Regions from separate parts of the Effusibacillus pohliae DSM 22757 genome, predicted to be linked through region 2. Evidence: a T-box and tRNA genes for the amino acid it is inferred to sense, from the RefSeq annotation. Region 2 holds a T-box; the other holds one or more tRNA genes.

Region 1 (4,742 bases), on a different contig from region 2:
GTCAAGCTGGATGGGCCGCGCATTCCAGTCGTACATTTTGAGATCGATCAAATCCGGTTCCAGCGGTTCGCTGAACTCCAAAGCGATTTCTTCCGGGCTGGCGGGGACGACTTGTCCATTATGGGGCGTCATCGTCAATAGGTTCGCATGCGCAAAAGCGGCTGACGGAGCGATGCACAACGCCAACAGGAAGCCCATCCACCAGATCTTCAAACGTTTCATGAACCATTCACCCGTTTCGATTCCGATTCTTCCGCATGCAACGAAACCGGTTGCCTGGCACCGGTCGTTTCACTCTTTCCCCGCCAGTGTACCGATTTTTTCAGGCGTTTTCAATGGTTTTACCGATGTGGTTTGTTTGTGCCCCGTTGCTGCCACGCGGTTATATGCTTGCGACTATGCCTATTTGGCCTGATCTTCTTTTGCCAGTTCGGCGATCACATTTGCCAGCAGATCGGCTGCGCGGTACGCCTCTTCTAAACTGTTTTGCGGGCCGCCGATTTCGATCAGAACCGCATTCGGTGAGAGGTCTTGATTGTATTTCGTGTCGTAGGCGGGATTCGGCAGTTTCTTGTGCACGCCGCGCGACAGGCCCGGATACAGCTGCTCCAGCCGGTTATGAAGCTTCAGGGCAAACTGCGAGTTCTGCTGCCAGTTCGGGTTGGAACCGCCGATGATAAACGACACTCTGGCGACATCCTGACCGTTCCATTTGAATGTTGTCTTGTCTCGGTCGAACGAATCCCGGTGGATGTCAAACAGCATTTTCACGCTGTCGTATTTTTTCAGGATGTCCTGCACTGTTTTCCGCGACAAATCGTATTCATTCTCATCCTTGCCTTTGAACCAGTAATCGTTTTTCGTCTGAATAGCCGCCACTCCTTTTTCTTTCAGCGATTTCTGCAGACGTTCGCCGACCAGCGTGATGTTTTTGTCGCGATCGTACGCGGCGTCAAAGTCGGTGATGCCTTTCAGTTCGGGCAAAAACGATTCCCGGTTGTGCGTATGGTAAATGTAGACAAGCGGCTTGCCGTCCGTTTGCACCGGCTGCGGCGGCGGTTGCGGCGCGGGAGGCTGGTCCGGGTTGCCGTTTTGCGGCGGCAGTTTGTCTTCACCGGGAGGTTCCTGATGGTCTTTCGTCAGCGGCTCGAAGTTGCTGACCGCCATCGCCGGGATCTGTCCGCCCAGCATCGTCACCGGCTGCCCCACATCAATGTCGGAAAACAGATAAAACAGCATCGCCGACCAATGGGAGCGCTTCTCTTTCGCTGCATCGAGGTTCGGGTCGGACGACACATACATCGGAATCTCCTGCCGCATGATCGAGCTGAGCGACTGGTTGCTGACTGAATGAAGCAGCCGCATGGCAACCGAATTCTGATTGCCCACTGCCAGCAACTGCACCGCCACGGCGCTTATCAAAATCAACAAAACGGCGACCGCCACGCACATCGTGATGACGACAGTGCGGATTTGCCCGGTTCCGACATGCACGGTCATCGACCGGAACGGTCTCTGCCTGGGATGACGGTTCATCGTATGGCTCCTCTCATCATCTTTTTACAAGAATCATATGTTGCGAGATTCCGCTTTATCCCCTTTTTTTTGTACAACAAAAAAAACGGGTGCGAATTCAGGTCCCCAAAACGGTCCAAGCGTTCCAATTCGGAACACTCAGGCGGTCTTTTGCCATCTTGTCTGCTGCAGGCGGGAAATTGTATCCGGAAGGGGAGTGGGAAGTTTCTGAAAGGGAGATTGACAGTCGCAAGCAACAAAAAAAGCACGCTCCCGCGTGCCGGTTGGTGGGCCCAAGAAGATTCGAACTTCCGACCTCACGATTATCAGTCGTGCGCTCTAGCCAACTGAGCTATAGGCCCGTGGTGAGCCATGATGGACTCGAACCATCGACACCCTGATTAAAAGTCAGGTGCTCTACCAACTGAGCTAATGGCTCATTCGCTCGGTACTAGAGTAATAGTACCATGCGGGTCGATACGGCTCAATCTTCCGGGCGAAACAAATCGAACAAAAATCCCCGTACAAGCGATGAAAAGGCGAAAAATCAGACGGATTCTCGATGTTTCTCGCAATTTTAGCCGGTTAACGGAGGTTTGGGTATCGTCATCGCCGTTTCATACATCAGCCAGCCGAGCACCGCCGCCAAGCCAAAATAGGCAAGTCCGTAGACGATTCGCGTTTTCGCGGACACCCGATAATATTCCTCTTCCCGGATCGCAGCATACCGGGCATCAGCCGTGTAGGCCACCCGCACGAGAAACGTCACCGATTCCCTCTGTCGGATCGTCCTAAACAACTCCACCTGCTCGATGCGTCCTGCACCAAACGGAAACTCCCCGATTTTGCCGATTCCCGGGTAGTCGACGGCACAGATGTGCTGCTGATCGGCAAGCGTGCAATATTGGACAAACGGCAGCTCCCTCCGGTGCTCTTCAGCAGGGATCAGGATGCCCGCTTCGTCAAAAACGGCCGCGTCCACCGTCCATTTCACAACCTGCTTCCGTTCTGCCGGTGCCTCGCGGACAAATTTTTGGTACAGTTCCCAGGCGAACAGCGCCCAGAAAAACAGGAACACCACCGCCTTCAGATAGAGAATGATAACCAGCCCACCGATCAGCCCGACCGCCCACAGCCAGCGGGAGATCGCGGTGACGATGCGGCCTCCGTCGAGCGGGTGGATCGGCAGCAGATTGATCAGATTGAGAAAAAATCCAACCTGCGCAATCGCGTACAGCGGCCGGTATCCGGTCAGCTTGGCTGCCAGGAAGGCGAGTAATGCGGCGATGCTTCCCACCAGCGGGCCGCCGAATGCGACGTACGCTTCCGTCTTCGCGTCGGCCGGCTGTTTTTTCAAGGTGATCAGCGCTCCCAGAAAAGGGATGAACGCCGGTGCGGAAACGGGCAACCCTTTGCGTCCGGCCGCCCACACATGTCCCATCTCATGAAAAAACAGCATCACGACGATCCCTACGGCAAACGTCCACGGATAGATCAAAGCGTAAGCTCCCACCATCAAAGCCATGCTCCAGATGGTACCGCCCGCTTTGCCGAGCTTCAACAAGGGCAGCAGAAATTTCAGTTTTCCGCTCAGCGCGGCCAGCAGCGCTCCGATGCCGCCGGCTGTCTTCCAGTAGCCGTTTCCTTCTTTCCGTTCGCTCAATTTGCTCCCTCCCGTTGCCCGCAGGGGGTTCATTTACCGGTTTTCATCCGTGATTTCACCATTCGCCAACAAGTTGATCATCCATGATCAAAAACCCCTTTGATACGAAGTACCAAAGGGGCCCTGGATTCAGATGTTGGCAAGCAGGAATTCGGACAACTCCTGCGCTTCTGCTTCGGTCGGGAGGGCGAACGCTTCCGCCAAATACCCTGCATTGGCCGCATCTTTTTGGTCGAGGATCGCCGCCCGGCTTGTCTGCAGGCAGATCACCACTTTTTTTCCGTAAAAATGGGCGGTCGTTACGATCATCAAATCAAACCGGCCGGAATCTCCGACAAAGCCGACATAGCGGGTGTCCGTTTTTTCTTTCTGGTCGTACATGAAAATGCGGTCTGCCATCTGTTTCACTCCAAACGGGTTCCTCTTTCGGCAGGCTCATTATAACAAGCGCTTGTATCGATTGCAACGCAAAAACTTTTGCCCTGACGCGGCGGAAAAACGGGTTTTCACGCCATTACCACGCTACCTCATCCAATGTTTCGACGCGTGGAACGCAAATTCCCCTTTCCTGCAAAAACCGTTCATAGCTCGCCAGCAGATTCTGCCCCGCTTCGATCGCTTCTTTCACCTCTTCCGCCCGGATGAACGTTTCCGTCAACTCCCTGTAAGCTTCGGGAATGTGCGGAAACTCGTAACTTTCCTTGACAGCCGCGTAATAGCCGCGCGTGATCGGTCGTCTGTTGAGCAGCGCCAGCGCGAGCGCGATCTCCCGCACCACTTCGTACACGAACAGTTCCCGTTCCCGTGTGTTGCCGCGGCGCGGGAGCGAGCGGATTTTGTTGAATGATTCGTACGCGATTTCCGCCCCATGCGCGAGGAAAAATCGGGCGATCGCCGCATCCGGCAAACGGCTGTACGTATCGAGCAGTTCCCGGCGCTGTTTTTCTTCTCCGGCCAACAACTGCAACGCAGCCAAGTTTCCCATCAGCCACGGCAGTTGCAGGTCGGGCTCGGCCAGGCGCCGGTGGATCCGTGCGATGGGAAGCAGATTCACTTCGATCGGGATTCCCCGGTAGAGAAACGTTTTATCCGCCTGCGGGCCGCCTTCTTTTACCACATACATCATCTCGATGTCGGAAAACTCCGTGTCGCGGCCGATCGCTGTCGAACCGTAGACCCCGCCGAACAGAATCGAATTTTTGTACGCATGCTGCACGCGAATATGGATACCGCGTACCACTTTGATCCGGTCACCGTGCTGCATATGCCACCTCGAACCGATGAAGTTGCTTCCATGATATAAAAAAGAACGCTTCCCCACAATCTGGAGGGAAGCGTTTGAGCGGTTATTTTGGTGCCGGCAGCGGGATTTCGATATATTTGCCGTTTTTCATGGTCGTGGCTGTCGGGCTGGTGATCAATGCGCCGTCGTCTGCCAACCCTTTGGCCAGCAGCGGAATTTTGTCATCCGTCAACTGCTTGCACGCATCGCTGATTTTGGCCTTGATCGCCGCCGGGTCGTCGGTTGTCCCCGCCAGTTCCATCGCCTTCGCCAGTACGTACA
Region 2 (4,742 bases):
CAGCACCTGCAGGACGTCCGCATTTTCCGGATAAAGGTCGACGGCCGCCATCAGCGATTTGCCGATCACCTTGTCCTTGCGGGCCACTTCCAGCGCCTTCAGCACTTCATCGCGCAGCGCGAGGATCTTTTCCCATTTTGCCTCCAACTCTTTGTCCAGAAACTCGGCTTTCACTTCGCTCCATTCGGTCAACTGGACGCTTTCCTCGCTGACGCCCGGTACATACTGCCACACTTCGTCCGCCGTATGCGTCAAAATCGGAGCGGTCAGCTTCACCAGTTCGACCAGGATATGATGCATCGCGGTCTGGGCGGAGCGGCGTTCCAGCGAATCGGGCGCGCTCGTGTAGACGCGATCTTTCAATACGTCAAAATAGAACGCCGACATATCCACCGTGCAAAAATTGTTGATGTCGTGGAACACGACGTGAAACTCATAATTCTTGTACGCCTTCATCGTGCGCTGTTTCAGCGCTTCCAGCTTGTGCAGCGCCCAGCGGTCGATTTCCAGCATTTGATCAAGCGGCACCGAATGCGCAGCCGGATCAAAGTCATACACGTTGCCCAACAGATAGCGGAACGTGTTGCGGATTTTGCGGTACACTTCCGCCACTTGCTTGAGGATCGAATCAGATACGCGGACATCCGACCGGTAATCGACCGACGCCACCCAGAGGCGCAGGATGTCGGCGCCCAGATTTTCCAACACTTTCAGCGGGTCGACCACATTGCCAAGGCTCTTCGACATCTTCCGGCCTTCCCCGTCGAGCACAAACCCGTGGGACAGCACCTCCTTGTATGGGGCGCGCCCTTTCACCGCAACCGCCGTGGTCAGGGACGAGTTGAACCAGCCGCGGTACTGGTCCGATCCTTCCAGATAAAGATCGGCAGGCCAGTGCAATTCCTCCCGCCCGCCGCACACGGCGATATGGGACGAACCGGAATCGAACCACACGTCCATAATGTCCGTTTCTTTGCGGAACTCTGTATGGCCGCACTGGCAAGCGGCACCCTCCGGCAGCAAGTCCGCCGCCTCGCGTTCAAACCACACTTGCGACCCGTGCTCCGCGAACAGGTTCGCCACATGTTCGATCGTCTGTTTCGTGATCAACTCTTTACCGCAATCGGTGCAGTAGAAAATCGGGATCGGCACGCCCCACACCCGCTGCCGGGAAATGCACCAATCCTGCCGTTCCGCCACCATGTTGTGCAGGCGCACTTCGCCCCAGGCCGGGTTCCATTTCACCTGCTTGATTTGCTCCAAGAGCTCGTCGCGGATTTTGTCGATCGAGCCGAACCACTGTTCCGTCGCCCGGAAGATCACCGGATTTTTGCAGCGCCAGCAGTGCGGATAGGAGTGCTCCATCACGCTTTCACGCAGCAGATAGCCCGCTTCCCGGATCGCTTCCGTAATCGCCGGATTGGCTTTGGCATAAAATTGTCCCGCAAACGGACCGGCTTCCTGCGTAAATTTGCCGCGGTCGTCAATCGGCACGAGCACCGGCAAGCCGTACTTCTGGCCGACGAGGAAATCTTCCATCCCGTGTCCTGGAGCGGTGTGGACACATCCGGTACCTGCATCCAGCGTCACATGATCGCCCAGCACGACAAGCGACTCGCGGCCGAACAGCGGATGTCTGGTTTTCACCCGTTCCAGTTCGGCACCCTTAAACGAAGCTTCCGGCTGCAACTCCTGCTCGTATCCGGCCGCTTTCAGCACCGCACCCGCCAGTTCTTTTGCGATCAGCAATTTTTCGCCGCGAACATCGATCAACACATACTCAAAATCCGGATTCACCGCAATCGCCACATTGGCCGGAATCGTCCACGGCGTGGTCGTCCAAATCACGATGGACGCACCTTCCGGCAGTTTCCCTTTGCCGTCTGTCACCTGAAATTTGACATAAATCGAAGGCGACTGTTTGTCCGCATATTCGATTTCCGCTTCCGCCAAAGCGGTTTCGCAGTGGGTGCACCAATAGACCGGCTTCATTCCTTTGTAGATCAAGCCTTTTACCGCCATTTCGCCAAACACGCGGATCTGGGCCGCTTCATACGCCGGGAGCAGCGTGATATACGGGTTTTCCCAATCGCCGCGTACGCCCAACCGCTTGAACTGCGCCCGCTGCCGGTCGATAAAATCGAGCGCATAGTCACGGCACATGTGCCGGAACTCAGGCACCGGGATCTCGTGCCGGTTGATTTTTTTGTTTTTGATGATCGCCTGTTCGATCGGCAGCCCGTGCGTATCCCAGCCAGGTACATACGGGGCGTCAAATCCTTCCATCGTTTTCGATTTCACGATGATGTCTTTCAAAATTTTGTTGACCGCATGCCCCAAATGAATATCTCCGTTGGCGTACGGCGGCCCGTCATGCAGCACAAACTTCGGCTTGCCTTTTTGCTTTGCCTGCACTTTCTGATAGAGGCCGATTTCCTCCCACCGTTTTTGAATCTCCGGCTCCCGCTGCGGCAAATTCCCGCGCATCGGAAACTCCGTTTGCGGCAGGTTGAGCGTTTTGCTGTAATCGATTGACATGTACATCCCCCTCAACAGAAAACCTCTCATCCCCTGAAGGGACGAGAGGTTGATTTTCCCGCGGTACCACCCTGTTTACCGGGCATGGCAAAAAATCGCCCGATCACTCCACGAGCTGATAACGGCGCTCGCAGCCGGCTCCCCCTACTCTCCACCGGGAAAATGGGCGGCGGATTTCAGCGTGCAACTCCCGGGTGATCTTCCCAACCTTCCGCTTGCCGGGCTCCCACCCTCCCCGGTTCGCTGCAAAGCATCCGACTGGTACTCTCCCGATCATCGCCTGTGCGGACTTTGATTGTAGATCGAATTATATGCAACGAAACAGCCTGTTGTCAACCGACCGGTGTCTTTTCTTCCAACAGCTTGTCCCATTCATCCGTGTTCAGCATTTCCAGCTGCGCTTCGATCAGGGAACGGAAGCGGGCCCGGTAGACGGCAGCCTGTTTCTGCAGATTTTCCAGTTCCAGAGAGATCTCGCGCGAACGCAGCAACGCCTCGTTGATGATCCGGTCCGCGTTCTTCTCTGCCTCCTTGATGATCAACTGCGCCTCCTTGCGGGCGTTCGCCTTCACTTCTTCCGCTGTTTCCTGCGCCACAAGGATCGATTTGCTAAGGCTTTCCTCGATGTTTTCAAACCGCGCCAAACTTTCCTCCAGTTGCTTCACGCGGTCTTCCAGATTCTTCTTCTCGCGCAGCAGCGCTTCATAATCTTTTATGACATGATCAAGGAACTCGTTAACCTCATCTTCGTTATACCCGCGAAACGAACGGGTAAATTCCTTGTTATGGATATCCATGGGAGTCAATGGCATCGACCGGCACCTCCAGACAGAATAAAAGCGAAAACATTCTGCCCCTTTATTTCGACAAGATGCCGCCGATTCCTGCCGCTTCCTCACAGATATTTGCCGATTCGGATGACGGTCCGGCCCTTTTTCGTTTGGCCGCCGATTTCCAGCACGCGGATGCGCCCCATCCCGCGCAGCGAGATCACATCGCCTGCTTCCACCGGCATGGAAGGATCTGTCACCGTTTGCCAGTTCAACTGCAGCTTGCCCGCTTTGATCGGGTCGACGATTTTGCTGCGGGCCAATTGAAACGATTCCGCCGCCACCGCGTCGATCCGCAGCGACATGACGGTGAATTCCCGTTCCGCCAATTCGATCTGCGGCGGGCGAAATTCCGCTTTTTCAATCGGCAGCACCCGCACCGACGCCCGCCCCACCTGATGCAAATGCAAACGCAAAAATTCTTCCACATCCCGCGCCGCCACCAAATCGCAGCCTGCGGGTTGCACCGACAGATCTCCGATTTTTTCCCGTTTCAGGCCGAGTCCGAGCAGTGCCCCAAGATAATCCCCATGCTTGAGTGTCACAGATTCGCCCGGAACCTCAATCCGCAGCCAGCACAGTGCGAGCTCGTCCGGTTCCGGCATCCAGTGATCGGGCGCCAGCAGTACCCGCTTGCGTTCCGCCCCGTCCCAGCCGCCATCCGCAAAAACGGCAACATCGCCCACTGTCCGAGCGATGTTCGTGGCGATCCGCACCTGGCGCGGATCCAAGAAACCGGTCAGACACGGAGCGTGGCGGGACGCAGCCCGGTCGGCCAGTTCCAGCATGCGCCGAACGAACGTCTTTTCCTCCGGCCGGTAGTGCATCAAGAGATGATCGTCCATCGTGCCTGCGGCTCGCCTACAAAATCGTTCTCAGCACGGTCATCAACCCTTGCTGGATCAAGTATAACGCGAACAGGGCGGCGATCGGCGAGATATCGATCGGCCCAAGCGGCGGGATGAAGCGTCTGAACATGCCCAGATACGGCTCTGTGATTTTCACCAGGAACTGCCCCAAACTGGTGCGTTCCATATCGGGCACCCAGGACATCAGCACCCTGGCGATCAGTATGTATTCATAGACGCGAAACGCGAGATTGATCATGTGCCAAAGGTTATACTGCATTCCGTCACCTCATTTGCTTTTCGAAGCTGCTTGATTATACTCCGTCTGCTGTTTCAGCAAATCGCTGATCGCCCCTTGGATTTCCACGTTGTCAGGCGCGCACAGGAAAATCTGGTGGCCGATCTTTTCCATTCGTCCGCCGAGCGCGTAAATCGTGCCCGAGATAAAATCCATGATGCGGATCGCATGGTCAAACTGCGCTTTGTGCAAATTCAACACGACCGGCCGATGCGTCCGCAGATGATC

Evidence for each region. The T-box of region 2 lies ahead of ileS (isoleucine--tRNA ligase). A T-box ahead of a tRNA ligase gene usually reads a tRNA of that ligase, here a tRNA-Ile.
Region 1: it encodes a tRNA-Ile, which carries the amino acid that the T-box ahead of ileS (isoleucine--tRNA ligase) is inferred to sense. The anticodon was not compared.

Annotation. Positions count from the first base shown of each region.
Region 1 is NZ_AQXL01000134.1:104,098-108,839, reverse strand. Features, by position in the region: gene C230_RS20890 (copper resistance protein CopC) at 1-222, opposite strand, end outside; gene spoIIP (stage II sporulation protein P) at 403-1,536, opposite strand; tRNA gene C230_RS0117295 (tRNA-Ile) at 1,801-1,877, opposite strand; tRNA gene C230_RS0117290 (tRNA-Lys) at 1,879-1,954, opposite strand; gene C230_RS20880 (site-2 protease family protein) at 2,093-3,178, opposite strand; gene C230_RS0117280 (DUF3055 domain-containing protein) at 3,308-3,577, opposite strand; gene C230_RS0117275 (kanamycin nucleotidyltransferase C-terminal domain-containing protein) at 3,693-4,442, opposite strand; gene C230_RS0117270 (ABC transporter substrate-binding protein) at 4,525-4,742, opposite strand, start outside.
Region 2 is NZ_AQXL01000130.1:69,577-74,318, reverse strand. Features, by position in the region: gene ileS (isoleucine--tRNA ligase) at 1-2,538, opposite strand, end outside; T-box leader at 2,573-2,824, opposite strand; gene C230_RS0114535 (DivIVA domain-containing protein) at 2,871-3,350, opposite strand; gene C230_RS0114530 (YlmH family RNA-binding protein) at 3,434-4,213, opposite strand; gene C230_RS0114525 (YggT family protein) at 4,230-4,496, opposite strand; gene C230_RS0114520 (cell division protein SepF) at 4,506-4,742, opposite strand, start outside.